DNA from 3 places in the Streptomyces sp. NPDC050433 genome. Region 3 is predicted to be linked to each of the others. Evidence: riboswitches for the same ligand, from Rfam matches in the RefSeq annotation. Region 3 holds a riboswitch; each other region holds the start of a gene.
What was found. A riboswitch is a leader RNA that binds a small molecule or an ion and turns the genes downstream of it on or off. The one in region 3 is predicted to bind thiamine pyrophosphate.
Positions count from the first base shown of each region.

Region 1: it holds a riboswitch for thiamine pyrophosphate, as region 3 does, so the genes downstream of both, thiC (phosphomethylpyrimidine synthase ThiC) here and thiO (glycine oxidase ThiO) in region 3, are expected to answer to the same signal.
Region 2: it holds a riboswitch for thiamine pyrophosphate, as region 3 does, so the genes downstream of both, ACIBLA_RS33300 (thiamine ABC transporter substrate-binding protein) here and thiO (glycine oxidase ThiO) in region 3, are expected to answer to the same signal.

Region 1 covers NZ_JBITIB010000046.1:28,205-32,683, forward strand. Annotated here, with positions in the region: gene ACIBLA_RS35435 (SsgA family sporulation/cell division regulator) at 1-89, shown strand, start outside; gene ACIBLA_RS35440 (YibE/F family protein) at 107-1,489, opposite strand; TPP riboswitch at 1,561-1,703, shown strand; gene thiC (phosphomethylpyrimidine synthase ThiC) at 1,698-3,440, shown strand; gene ACIBLA_RS35450 (hypothetical protein) at 3,503-4,321, opposite strand; gene ACIBLA_RS35455 (metallophosphoesterase) at 4,469-4,479, opposite strand, start outside.
Region 2 covers NZ_JBITIB010000038.1:39,772-44,250, reverse strand. Annotated here, with positions in the region: gene frr (ribosome recycling factor) at 1-515, shown strand, start outside; gene ACIBLA_RS33310 (phosphatidate cytidylyltransferase) at 515-1,585, shown strand; gene rlmN (23S rRNA (adenine(2503)-C(2))-methyltransferase RlmN) at 1,761-2,873, shown strand; TPP riboswitch at 2,929-3,053, shown strand; gene ACIBLA_RS33300 (thiamine ABC transporter substrate-binding protein) at 3,133-4,227, shown strand; gene ACIBLA_RS33295 (ABC transporter permease) at 4,353-4,479, shown strand, end outside.
Region 3 covers NZ_JBITIB010000033.1:50,235-54,713, forward strand. Annotated here, with positions in the region: gene ACIBLA_RS31415 (NAD(P)/FAD-dependent oxidoreductase) at 1-958, opposite strand, end outside; TPP riboswitch at 1,122-1,236, shown strand; gene thiO (glycine oxidase ThiO) at 1,233-2,405, shown strand; gene thiS (sulfur carrier protein ThiS) at 2,402-2,650, shown strand; gene ACIBLA_RS31430 (thiazole synthase) at 2,656-3,450, shown strand; gene ACIBLA_RS31435 (PASTA domain-containing protein) at 3,578-4,479, shown strand, end outside.

The sequences.
Region 1 (4,479 bases), on a different contig from region 3:
CGCTCGGCCATGAGATGACGCTCGGGGACTTCGAGAGGGACCTGGAGGAGACCCTCGGCCGCATCCTCGCCGAGGAGAACGCGGGCTGAGGCTCCCTGAACGAGAGTTATGCCTTACGGCGCCGCCCGCCGCCACCGCGCAACCCGGCCAAGCCAGCCAGTCCGCCCGGCCCAGACGCCCCCGGCGCCCTCGTCGACCCCGCTTCCATGGACGGTCCCGACGCCCCCGGACGGTCCGCCGACACCACCAGCGCGGCCAGCGCCGTGGTCACCGGCACCGAGGCGACCAGCCCGATCGAGCCCACCAGAGTCCGTACGATCTCCTGGGCCACCAGCTCACTGGTGGCCACCGTCGCCACACTCGACTCCGCGATCGAGAAGAGCAGCAGCAGCGGCAACGCCGCACCCGCGTAGGCCAGTACGAGCGTGTTGACCACCGACGCGATGTGGTCGCGGCCGATCCGGAGCCCCGCCCGGTACAGAGCGCGGGGGCCCATGTCCGGGTCCGCCTGCCGCAACTCCCACACCGCCGACGTCTGGGTGACCGTCACATCGTCCAGCACACCGAGCGATCCGATGATGACGCCCGCCAGCAGCAGACCGCTCATGTCGATCTCCGGATACAGCCCGTGGATCAGCCCGGTGTTGTCGTCCGTGTTGCCCGTCAGGCTCGCCCAGCCGATGAACAGCGAGCCCAGCAGCCCGATCAGCAGCAGTGAGATCAGCGTGCCGAGCACGGCCACCGACGTACGGGCCGTCAGACCGTGGCACAGATACAGCGCGATCAGCATGATCGCGCTCGACCCGACCACCGCCACGATCAGCGGATTCGAGCCCTGGAGAATCGCAGGCAGGATGAACAGGGTCAGTACGGCGAACGAGATGACGAGCGCGACCAGTGCCATCAGCCCGCGCAGCCGCCCCACCACGACCACCGCGAGCGCGAAGAGCCCGGCCAGCAGCGCCATCGGCGTCGTACGGTTCACGTCCGTGACCGAGTACTGGAGATCACGCGGAGCGTCGGGGGCGTAAGCCACCACAACGCCCTGTTTCACGTGAAACTGCCGCGGTGCGTCCGGCTGGACGATCTCGACGAACGTACGCCCCTTGTTCTTCCCGGTCGTCACCTCGACCGTCGCCTTGACACAGTCCCCGGACTGGCGCTGCTCCGCCTCCCGGCCCTCCGGCGTCGACGTGTCGCCCGTCGACGGGACCTGGCCGGCGTTGACGTCCTTGCAGTCGATCTTCTCGATTTTCACCACCTCGCCCTGCTCGGTCTGCCGGTCGAAGCCGACACCGGTGCGTTCGTGCGCAGGGGCACCGCCGGGCCAGAGCACGACGAGCCCGACAACGACGGCCGTCGCGAAGGGAATCAGCACCGCGGCGATGACCTTGCGCAGGTGCTTGGAGACCGGCGCGGCCGGACCATGGCTGTGCGAGTGGCCGTGCCCGTGGCCGTGCGTATCGGGTGTCTGCTGGGATGAGGTCACCGACCGATCATCGCAAGAACGACGGGGGCCCTCTGTTCAGCACGCCCGACATCGCGTTAGCGTGGTGGTGCCTTTACACACGCGGGAGCTCGGAGCACCGGGCTGAGAGGACGCTGACTGTGGAGTTCCGGGGTCTCCCCGGATCCCTGAGCTGCGTCGACCGCCGAACCTGTTACCGGGTAATGCCGGCGTAGGGAGTAGGTCTCATATGACCGTTCAGGACACACGCACGTCCATCGGCTGGCACAAGGGATATGTGGAGGGTTCACGCCCCGACCTCCGGGTGCCCGTCCGTCAGGTGCACCTCACCACCGGCGACGACGTGACGCTGTACGACACGTCGGGGCCGTACACCGATCCCACCGTTGACACCGACGTACGGCGCGGGCTCGCACCGCTCCGGGAGAACTGGATCATCGGCCGCGGCGACACCGAGGAGTACGCGGGCCGCCCCGTCCGCCCCGAGGACGACGGCCTCAAACACACCTCGCCACGCGGCGGGCTACGCAATCTCGACGCGGTCTTCCCCGGCCGCCCGCGCCAGCCGCGCCGGGGCCGCGAGGGGCAGGCGGTGACCCAACTCGCGTACGCCCGGCGGGGCGACATCACCCCGGAGATGGAGTACGTCGCCATCCGGGAGAACGTCCCGCCCGAGGTCGTACGCGACGAGATCGCCGCGGGCCGCGCCGTACTGCCGGCCAACGTCAACCACCCGGAGATCGAGCCGATGATCATCGGCAAGCGGTTCCTGGTGAAGGTCAACGCCAACATCGGCAACTCCGCGGTCACTTCCTCCATCGAGGAGGAGGTGGACAAGATGACCTGGGCGACCAAGTGGGGCGCCGACACGGTCATGGACCTCTCCACCGGCCGTAACATCCACACCACCCGTGAGTGGGTGCTGCGCAACTCCCCCGTCCCCATCGGCACCGTGCCGCTCTACCAGGCGCTGGAGAAGGTCGACGGCAAGGCCGAGGAGCTGACCTGGGAGATCTACAAGGACACGGTGATCGAACAGGCCGAGCAGGGCGTCGACTACATGACCGTCCACGCGGGCGTGCTGCTGCGGTACGTACCGCTGACGGCCCGCCGCAAGACCGGCATCGTCTCGCGCGGCGGCTCGATCATGGCGGCGTGGTGCCTGGCGCACCACCAGGAGTCGTTCCTGTACGAGAACTTCGAGGAGCTGTGCGACATCCTCGCGACGTACGACGTGACGTACTCCCTCGGTGACGGTCTTCGCCCCGGCTCGATCGCCGACGCCAACGACGAGGCGCAGTTCGCTGAGCTGCGGACGCTGGGCGAGCTGAACACCATCGCCAAGCGGCACCACGTACAGACCATGATCGAGGGTCCGGGCCATGTCCCGATGCACAAGATCAAGGAGAACATTGACCTTCAGCAGGAGATCTGCGAGGAGGCGCCGTTCTACACGCTCGGCCCGCTGACGACGGATGTCGCCCCGGCGTACGACCACATCACCTCCGGCATCGGCGCCGCGATGATCGCCTGGTGGGGTACGGCGATGCTCTGCTACGTGACGCCCAAGGAGCATCTGGGCCTGCCGAACCGCGACGACGTGAAGACCGGAGTCATCACGTACAAGATCGCGGCGCACGCGGCGGATCTGGCCAAGGGGCATCCGGGGGCGCAGGAGTGGGACGACGCGCTGTCGGACGCGCGGTTCGAATTCCGCTGGGAGGACCAGTTCAATCTGGCGCTCGACCCGGACACGGCACGGGAGTTCCACGACGAGACGCTGCCCGCCGAGCCGGCGAAGACCGCGCATTTCTGCTCGATGTGCGGACCGAAATTCTGTTCGATGAAGATTTCCCACGATATCCGGCGTGATCACGGCGGTTCGCAGGACGAGATCGAGGCGGGCATGGCGGCCAAGTCGAAGGAGTTCGCGGCGAACGGCAACCGGGTCTATCTGCCCCTTGCGGACTGACCTTCGGCAGTGACGGTGGGAGGCCCCCGACGTGACCGGTCGGGGGCCTTCGCACCGCGGGCTCACTCCGGCTGGTGCTCGGGCCCGCCGTAGTCGGGACTGGAGAAGTCCGGGCTGGAGAACGTCGGGCGCTGGCCCGCCGTCGCGCCGTCGCCGGGGCTGGAGAAGTCCGGGCGGCTGTAGCCCATCTTCGGCAGATGCTGCGCCGGGCGGGCCTTCGGCGCCGGCTCGACGTCGGGCGCGGCCAGCGCCTCCCGCAGGAACGGCAGAATGCCCCGTTCCAGTACGGCGACGCGCCATGCCTCGCGGGCCCGTGACACCTCGTCGGGCCAGTCGCCTTCCGTCTCACCGGCCGGGACCTGCGTCGCGGCGTTGCGCAGGGCCGTGATCAGCAGCCCGGCCCCGGCGACGGCCAGGCCGAGGGCCGCGACGGCGCCGAAGAACCAGCCGACGGTCAGCAGCGTGCCGGAGAAGGCGGGCACCGGGCTGAGCATTCTCAGGCTGTAGCCGACGAGCAGGAAGACGAGGGCCGCGGCGCCCGCCAGGACCGGCACCAGGACGGCGACGACGGCGGCGAGACCCGCGCCGGTCTCGGCGGTCCCGTGCATCGCCGGACTGAGAACCGAGTTGCCCGCCGGTGTGGCGGCCGGGGCACGGAATTCCTCGCGGACCTTCGCGTAGTGCTCGTACTCCGTCGCCGCGGTGGCGGTTATCAGAGACGTCGCGTTGAGAGCCATGGTGCGCAGTTGTTCGGTATTGAGCCGCTGTCCGACATCGGCCAGATCCGGACGGTCGTGCGCATGGCGCAGCGTCTCGTCGAGAATCCGCTCGAAATCGGCGCGATCCTCGGTCAGCAGATGCGGAGCGCTGTTCATGTGCATCCCCCGATGCTCCGTAGGGCCGGATTGCCCGCTGTGAACGGCCAATTGGCGAAAACGGAGGAGAGCCTGCTACGGATGAGCCGATGGTAGAGCGGTTAAGGCACGGGGTGACAGGGGGTTCACCGAAAACACCTGCCCCCACTCTGTTCAGTTATGCA
Region 2 (4,479 bases), on a different contig from region 3:
AGGCCGTCCTGGTCGCCAAGGACGACTTCGCCGCGATCCGCACCGGTCGTGCGCACCCGGCGATGTTCAACAAGATCGTGGCGGACTACTACGGTGCCCTGACCCCGATCAACCAGCTGGCCTCGTTCTCGGTGCCCGAGCCGCGCATGGCGGTCGTGACCCCGTTCGACAAGAGCGCGCTGCGCAACATCGAGCAGGCCATCCGCGACTCCGACCTCGGAGTGAACCCGAGCAACGACGGCAACATCATCCGGGTGGTGTTCCCCGAGCTCACGCAGGACCGCCGCAAGGAGTTCATCAAGGTCGCCAAGACCAAGGCGGAGGACTCGAAGATCTCGATCCGTTCCGTGCGTCGCAAGGCCAAGGAGGCGATCGACAAGCTGATCAAGGACGGCGAGGTCGGCGAGGACGAGGGCCGCCGCGCGGAGAAAGAGCTCGACGACACCACGGCGAAATACGTCGCCCAGGTCGACGAGTTGCTCAAGCACAAGGAAGCCGAGCTGCTCGAGGTCTGATGAACGACTCTTCCTGGGGGGCCCCGCCGACCGCCGGCTACTGGGGACCACCTGACCAGGGGGCTGCCCCGGCGGGTCCCGCATACGATGAGCTTGACGCACAGCAGACTCGGCCCATGCCCATCGTGCCCGACGTACCCGCGAGCGGCGGGGCCCAGGATGACGACCGGGGGGCTGCTCGGCCGGGCGGCCCCCCGTTCCGTGACGAGACGCCGCAGGAGCCCATGTCCGCCCCTCCGCCACCTCCGCCGAAGAAGCGGGCAGGCCGCGACCTCCGCGCGGCCATAGGGGTCGGTGTGGGGCTCGGCGCGGTGATCGTGGCGTCCCTCTTCATCGTGAAGGCCGTCTTCATCGGCGTCATAGTGGTCGCGGTCGTGGTCGGGCTCTGGGAGTTGACCTCCCGGCTCGACGAGAAGAAGGGCATCAAGGCACCCCTCGTCCCGCTCGCGGTCGGTGGCGCCGCGATGGTCATCGCCGGGTACGTACGGGGCGCGGAAGGTGCCTGGGTCGCGACCGCGCTCACCGCGCTCGCCGTGCTCGCCTGGCGCATGACGGAGCCGCCCGAGGGCTATCTCAAGGATGTGACGGCGGGCGTCTTCGCGGCGTTCTACGTGCCCTTCCTGGCGACGTTCGTCGCGATGATGCTCACGGCGGACGACGGCGCGCAGCGCGTGCTCACCTTCCTGGTGCTGACCATCGTCAGCGACACCGGTGCGTACGCGATCGGCTGGCGTTTCGGCAGCCACAAGCTGGCACCCCGCATCAGCCCCGGCAAGACCCGCGAAGGGCTGTTCGGCGCAGTGGCGTTCGCCATGGCGGCCGGCGCGCTGTGCATGCAGTTCCTCATCGACGACGGCACTTGGTGGCAGGGCCTGTTGCTCGGCCTCGCCGTGGCTGCCAGTGCCACGCTCGGCGACCTGGGCGAGTCGATGATCAAGCGGGACCTCGGGATCAAGGACATGGGCACGCTGCTGCCCGGTCACGGCGGCATCATGGACCGCCTCGACTCGCTCCTGCCGACGGCCCCGGTGGTGTGGCTGCTGCTCGTGGTGTTCGTCGGCTCGGGCTGAGCCGTATCCGTACCGGTTACCCTGGTAAGGCCCGCAGTCCTGGACGGCGGGCCTTACTGCGCTCCGCGGTCGCGGGGCCTGCCACATGAGGTCTCCTGGCACCGGCAGTGTGCCCATGTCCCTCCCGCAGCCGGCGGGGAGCACCGGCCTCGTCGTACCGAGGAGAAAACAGCTCATGGCACCGCCCAATCCCGGAGAGCTCACCTTTGTCGCGCCCCGTGGCGCCAAGAAGCCGCCGAGGCACCTCGCCGACCTCACACCGGACGAGCGTCGCGAGGCTGTCGCGGCGCTCGGTGAGAAGGCGTTCCGGGCCAAGCAGCTGTCGCAGCACTACTTCGCGCGGTTCGCGCACGACCCCGCGGAATGGACGGACATTCCGGCGGGCGCGCGCCAGAAGCTCGCCACGGAGCTGCTGCCCGACCTGATGTCCGTGGTGCGGCACATCTCCTGCGACGACGACACCACCCGTAAGACGCTGTGGCGGCTGCACGACGGCACGCTCGTCGAGTCCGTTCTGATGCGCTACCCGGACCGGGTCACCATGTGCATCTCCTCGCAGGCCGGCTGCGGCATGAACTGCCCGTTCTGCGCCACGGGGCAGGCGGGTCTCGACCGCAATCTGTCCACGGCCGAGATCGTGCACCAGATCGTGGACGGCATGCGCGCGCTGCGCGACGGCGAGGTCCCCGGCGGCCCCGCCCGGCTGTCCAACATCGTCTTCATGGGCATGGGCGAACCGCTGGCCAACTACCGCCGCGTCGTGGGGGCGATCCGCCGGCTGACCGACCCGGAGCCGGACGGTCTCGGCCTCTCGCAGCGCGGCATCACCGTCTCGACGGTGGGCCTGGTGCCCGCGATGCTGCGATTCGCCGACGAGGGCTTCAAGTGCCGCCTCGCTGTCTCCTTGCACGCGCCGGACGACGAGTTGCGCGACACCCTCGTACCGGTCAACACCCGTTGGAAGGTGCGGGAGGTGCTGGACGCCGCGTGGGAGTACGCCGAGAAGTCGGGCCGCCGGATCTCCATCGAGTACGCCATGATCCGCGACATCAACGACCAGGCGTGGCGGGGCGATCTGCTGGGGCGGCTACTCAAGGGCAAGCGGGTGCACGTCAATCTGATCCCGCTCAACCCGACGCCCGGGTCCAAGTGGACGGCCTCCCGCCCCGAGGACGAGAAGGCCTTCGTCGAGGCCGTCGCGTCCCACGGGGTCCCCGTGACGGTGCGCGACACCCGCGGCCAGGAGATCGACGGGGCGTGCGGTCAGCTGGCGGCGACGGAGCGCTGAGCACTGCGCGGGGGCCTCGTCGGGGCCCATGTACGCTGGGGCTCGAACGAATTACATATTCCGACAGGGGAGCGCCACAGCGCTGAGAGTGCGGCAGAGGTTCGAGAAGAACCTCACGGTCGCAGACCCTCTGAACCTTGCCCAGGTCATTCTGGGTAGGAAGTTCGGTCATCACTCAAGCTGTTGCGCCCTGCCCTGCTCCGGTCCACCGGTGCAGGGCAGGGCCGCGTCTTCTCCTGGACATCCCAGGAGGAATTAAGTGCGTACCACGAAGAAGATGGCGACCGGCGCCGTCGCCGCCGCGTTGGGAGTCTCCGCGCTTGCCGCGTGCGGGGGCGGGTCCGAAGACTCCACGTCGCCGGACGGCGAGAAGTCCAAGAGCGTGACGCTCGTCGCCCACGACTCGTTCGCCGCCTCGGACTCCGTACTGAAGGAGTTCACCGAGCAGACGGGCTACACCGTCAAGGTGCTCAAGAGCGGCGAGGCCGGCGCGGCGCTCAACAAGGAGATCCTCACCAAGGGTTCGCCGCAGGGTGACGTCTTCTTCGGCGTCGACAACACCCTGCTCTCCCGCGCACTCGACAACGGCCTGTTCACGCCGTACGAGGCGAAGGGCCTCGACCAGATACGTGCCGACGTACGGCTCGACGACGCCAAGCACCGTGTCACCCCCGTCGACACCGGCGACATCTGCGTCAACTACGACAAGAAGTACTTCACCGACAAGAAACTGGCGCCGCCGGAGTCCTTCGCCGACCTGACGAAGCCCGCCTACAAGGACCTCCTCGTCGTCGAGAACGCCGAGCAGTCCTCACCGGGCCTCGGCTTCCTCCTCGGCACCGTCGCCGCGTACGGGGACGACGACTGGCAGGACTACTGGAAGCAGCTCAAGGCCAACGGTGTCCAGGTCGTTGACAGCTGGGAGCAGGCCTACAACGAGGAATTCTCCGGCTCGGCGGGCGGCAAGAAGGCGAAGGGGGAGCGCCCGCTCGTCGTCTCGTACGCGTCGAGCCCGCCTGTCGAGGTCCTGTACGCCGACCCGCAGCCCAAGGAGGCGCCGACCGGTGTCGCCGCGGGGACCTGCTTCCGGCAGATCGAGTTCGCCGGGCTGCTCCAGGGGGCGAAGAACGAGGCGGGTGGCAAGGCCCTGCTCGATTTCCTGGTGAGCAAGCCCTTCCAGGAGGACATGCCGCTCAACATGTTCGTGAACCCGGTCGTCGACGGCGCGAAGCTGCCCGCGCTCTTCACCGACCACGGCGCCGTCGTCGACAACCCGGAGACCGTGGCCCCGGAGAAGATAGCCAAGAACCGTGACGAGTGGATCCAGTCGTGGTCCTCGCTCGTCGTCAAGTAGGCGCGGACGCCGCCCGGAAGAGCGAGGGGACCACTGCTGCTGCCGGTCCGGTCGGGCGAGGACGGGGGGCGGGGCTCGCGGTGCGCGTCGTACGGCGCCGGGGGAGCGCCGTACGAATCTGCCTCATGGCCGTGCCCGTCGCGTTCTTCGCGGTCTTCTTCGCCTACCCCGTCGCCGCGATCGTCGGCCGCGGGCTGACGGCTGACGGTGCGTGGCACTGGGGCAGGTTCGGCGACGTGCTGAGCCGGCCCG
Region 3 (4,479 bases):
GCGCGTGGTGCCCCGCGTACTGCACGAAGCGGCCGAACTGCTCGGACCAGAAGTACGGCACCGGGTCGTACGGCTCGTGCGACTCGCCCACGATGTCGGCGGCGACCGTGCGCGGCCCCTGGAGCGCGTTGTCCCAGTGGTGCACCATCAGCCGCTCGCCGTAGCGGGCCGAGGGGAACGAGGCGCAGTCCCCGACCGCGTACACGCAGGGGTGTGATGTGCGCAGCCGGTCGTCGGCCGTGACGGCGCCCTCGGGTCCTGTCTCGATGCCGGAGCCCGCCAGCCAGGCCGTGGCCGGTCTGGCGCCGATGCCCACGACCACCGCGTCCGCCGCCAGCTCACGGCCGTCCGCGAGGACCACCCTGCCGGGCTCGACGGTCGCCACGCGCGCGTGGGTGAGGAGTTCGGCGCCACTCTCCGCGTACCAGTGCGCCATCGGAGTGGCGACCTCGGCGGGCAGGGCACCGGCGAGCGGACGGCCCGCTGCCTCGACGACGGTCACCGCGCAGTCGGCCTCCCTGGCCGCGGTGGTGAACTCGGCGCCGATCCAGCCCGCGCCGACCACGACGACGTGCCGCTTGCGGTCCAGGACGGGGCGCAGCCGCGCGGCGTCGTCCAGGGTGCGCAGCAGATGGACGCCGGGGACGCCTTCCGCGCCCGGCAGCGTGATCGGTTCGGCGCCGGTGGCGAGGACCAGCACGTCGTACGGAACCGGCCCCGACTCCGTGTCCAGTTCCTGGTCCCCGGTGCGTACGCCGGTCACGTCGAGGCCCAGCCGCAGTTCCACGGAGAGCGCTTCGAAGTCCACGTCGAAGGCCGAACTCTCCGCCGTCCCCAGGAGGACGGCCTTGGAGAGCGGGGGCCGGTCGTAGGGCTGGTGCCTCTCGGCGCCGATGAGGATGACCGGGCCCTCGTAGCCCAGTTCGCGCAGTGCCACGGCGGTCTGCACGCCCGCCATACCCGCGCCGACGATGACGGTGCGCCGCTCGTCCGTCTGCTTCCGCTGCTCGTTCACCCGATCACCTTAAGGACCCGGCAGGGCGACGACTCCCTTACAGGGCGCGGGGACAGGGGGTTACGCTGACCTCTGAAGCACTTATCGGCAGTAGCGAACAAGAGACTTCACACCTCGCGGGAGCCCGGACGCACCGGGCTGAGAGGGAGGCTGACGCGGCCTCCGACCGTACGAACCTGATCCGGGTCATGCCGGCGAAGGGAGGAGCTGGACGCCCATGCGGTCATCTCATACAGACGTCTTGGTCGTCGGGGGCGGGATCATCGGTCTCGTCACCGCCTGGCGCGCGGCGCAGCGCGGACTCGCCGTCACCGTCGTCGATCCCGAGCCGGGCGGCGGCGCCGCCCAGGTCGCCGCCGGGATGCTCGCCGCCGTCAGCGAACTCGACCACGGCGAACAGACCCTGCTGGGGCTGAACATCGCCTCCGCGCGGCTCTACCCCGACTTCGTCGCCGAGTTGGAGTCGGCCACCGGCCAGGACACCGGCTACCGCGCCTGCGGCACGCTCGCCGTCGCTCTGGACACCGACGACCGCGCGCGACTGCGTGAACTCCACGCCCTCCAAGGGAGGTCGGGTCTGGAGTCCGAATGGCTCACCGGCCGTGAGTGCCGGCGACTGGAGCCGATGCTCGCTCCGGGAGTACGCGGCGGGCTGCGCGTCGACGGCGACCACCAGATCGACCCGCGCAGGCTCGCCGCCGCCCTCGTGACGGCCTGCGAGCGGGCGGGGGTGGTCTTCCACCGGGCCTGGGCCGAGCGCCTGCGGGTGGTCCGGGACCGGGCCGCCGGGGTCATCGTCGCCGACGGCACGGAACTCGCCGCGGACCAGGTCGTCATCGCCGGCGGCAGCCTCAGCGGGCAGCTCTCGGGCGTGCCGGACGACGTGCTGCCGCCGGTACGCCCCGTCAAGGGCCAGGTCCTGCGGCTGACGGTGCCGCGCCCGTACGCCCCGTTCCTGTCCCGGACGCTGCGCGCCGAGGTCCGCGGCAGCCATGTCTATCTGGTGCCGCGCGAGAACGGCGAGCTGGTCGTGGGCGCTACGAGCGAGGAGCTGGGCTGGGACACGACGGTGACGGCGGGCGGGGTGTACGAGCTGCTGCGCGACGCCCACGAACTCCTCCCCGGCATCACCGAACTCCCGCTCACCGAGACCCGCGCCGGGCTCCGTCCGGCCTCGCCGGACAACGCCCCGCTGCTCGGGCCGACCGCCCTGCCCGGCCTTCATCTGGCGACGGGGCACCACCGCAACGGGGTGCTCCTGACGCCCGTCACCGGCCGGGTGATGGCGACCGTGCTCACGACGGGTGAACTCCCCGACGACGCACTCCCCTTCACGCCCGGCCGCTTCTCGTCCGCCGTCGTCTCCGTAGGTCAGGAGCAGCACGCATGACCGACACCGTGCATTCGTCCGTGAACGAGTCCGCGAAGGGACCCGTGACCGTCTCCGTGAACGGAGAGGCCCGCGTCCTCGCCGGCCGCGTCACCCTTGACGTCCTCGTCGCGACCCTCACCCCCGCCCCGTCAGGCGTCGCCGCCGCCCTCAACGAGACCGTCGTCCCGCGCGGGCGCTGGTCGGCCACCACCCTGGCCGACGGCGACCGCGTCGAAGTCCTCACCGCCGTCCAAGGAGGCTGAGCCCGATGTCCGACGACCGGCTCGTGATCGGCGACACCGTCCTCAACTCCCGGCTCATCATGGGTACGGGCGGCGCGCCCAGCCTCGGCGTACTGGAAAGGGCCCTGACCGCGTCGGGCACCGAACTCACCACCGTCGCCATGCGCCGGCTGGACCCCACCGTGCAGGGCTCGGTCCTGTCCGTGCTCGACCGGCTGGGCATCCGGGTCCTGCCGAACACGGCGGGCTGTTTCACCGCGGGCGAGGCCGTCCTCACCGCCCGCCTCGCCCGCGAGGCCCTGGGCACCGACTGGATCAAACTCGAAGTGGTCGCGGACGAACGGACGTTGCTGCCCGACCCGATCGAACTGCTCGACGCCGCCGAGACGTTGGTGGACGACGGCTTCACCGTCCTGCCGTACACGAACGACGACCCGGTGCTCGCCAGAAAGCTTCAGGACGTCGGCTGCGCGGCGATCATGCCGCTCGGTTCCCCGATCGGGTCCGGTCTGGGCATCCGTAACCCGCACAACTTCCAGCTGATCACCGACCACGCGCGCGTGCCGGTCATCCTGGACGCGGGCGCCGGTACGGCGTCGGACGCCGCGCTCGCCATGGAGCTGGGCTGCGCTGCGGTCATGCTGGCGTCGGCGGTCACGCGCGCCCAGGAGCCCGTCCTGATGGCCGAGGCGATGCGGCACGCGGTCGAGGCGGGCCGGCTGGCCCACCGCGCGGGCCGCATCCCGCGCCGGCACTTCGCGGACGCCTCGTCTCCTACGGAGGGCCTGGCGAAGCTGGACCCGGAACGGCCGGCTTTCTGACGGCGGGGGAGGGCCGACGGCCGATTGCCGCGATGCGGTGTGCGTGCTGTCACAAGACGGCTCCATTGGCGCGTCGGAGCTGACCGGGGGCTGCGGGACTGTCGGTGGCGGCTCGTAGACTCAACGGGTGGATACGACGCTCAAGGACCCTCTGGTCGGGCACGTGCTCGACGGCCGTTACCGCGTCGACGCGCGCATCGCCGTCGGCGGCATGGCCACGGTCTACCGCGCTGTCGACACCCGGCTCGACCGGGTCCTGGCCCTGAAGGTGATGCACCCGGCCCTGGCGACCGACGCCGTCTTCGTGGAGCGCTTCATCCGCGAGGCCAAGTCCGTGGCGCGCCTCGCGCATCCGAACGTGGTGGGGGTCTTCGACCAGGGCGCCGAGGGCGCGTACGTCTACCTGGCGATGGAGTACGTCGAGGGGTGCACGCTGCGGGACGTCCTGCGCGAGCGCGGCGCTCTCCAGCCGCGCGCCGCCCTCGACATCCTGGAGCCGATGCTGGCGGCGCTGGGCGCCGCCCACCGGGCCGGCTTCATCCACCGCGACATCAAGCCGGAGAACGTGCTGATAGGGGACGACGGCCGGGTGAAGGTCGCCGACTTCGGTCTCGTACGGGCCGTCGGCTCCGTCACCAACACCACGGGGACGATCCTCGGCACGGTCTCGTATCTCGCACCGGAGCAGATCGAGTACGGCACCTCCGACACCCGCGTCGACGTGTACGCCTGCGGTGTGGTCCTGCACGAGATGCTGACCGGCACCAAGCCGCACGGCGGCGACACCCCCGCGCAGGTGCTCTACCTCCATCTGAACGAGGACGTGCCCCCGCCGTCCGCCGCGGTGCCCGGCATGGCGATCGAGCTGGACGAGCTGGTCGCGGCGGCCACCGCCCGCAATCCGGAGATCCGTCCCGAGGACGCCGTGGCGCTCCTCGCGCTGACCCGCCGGACGCGCGCGGCGCTCGACGACGCGCAGCTGGACGCGGTGCCGCCGCAGGCCACGACCGACGGTGCGGGAGGCGGCAC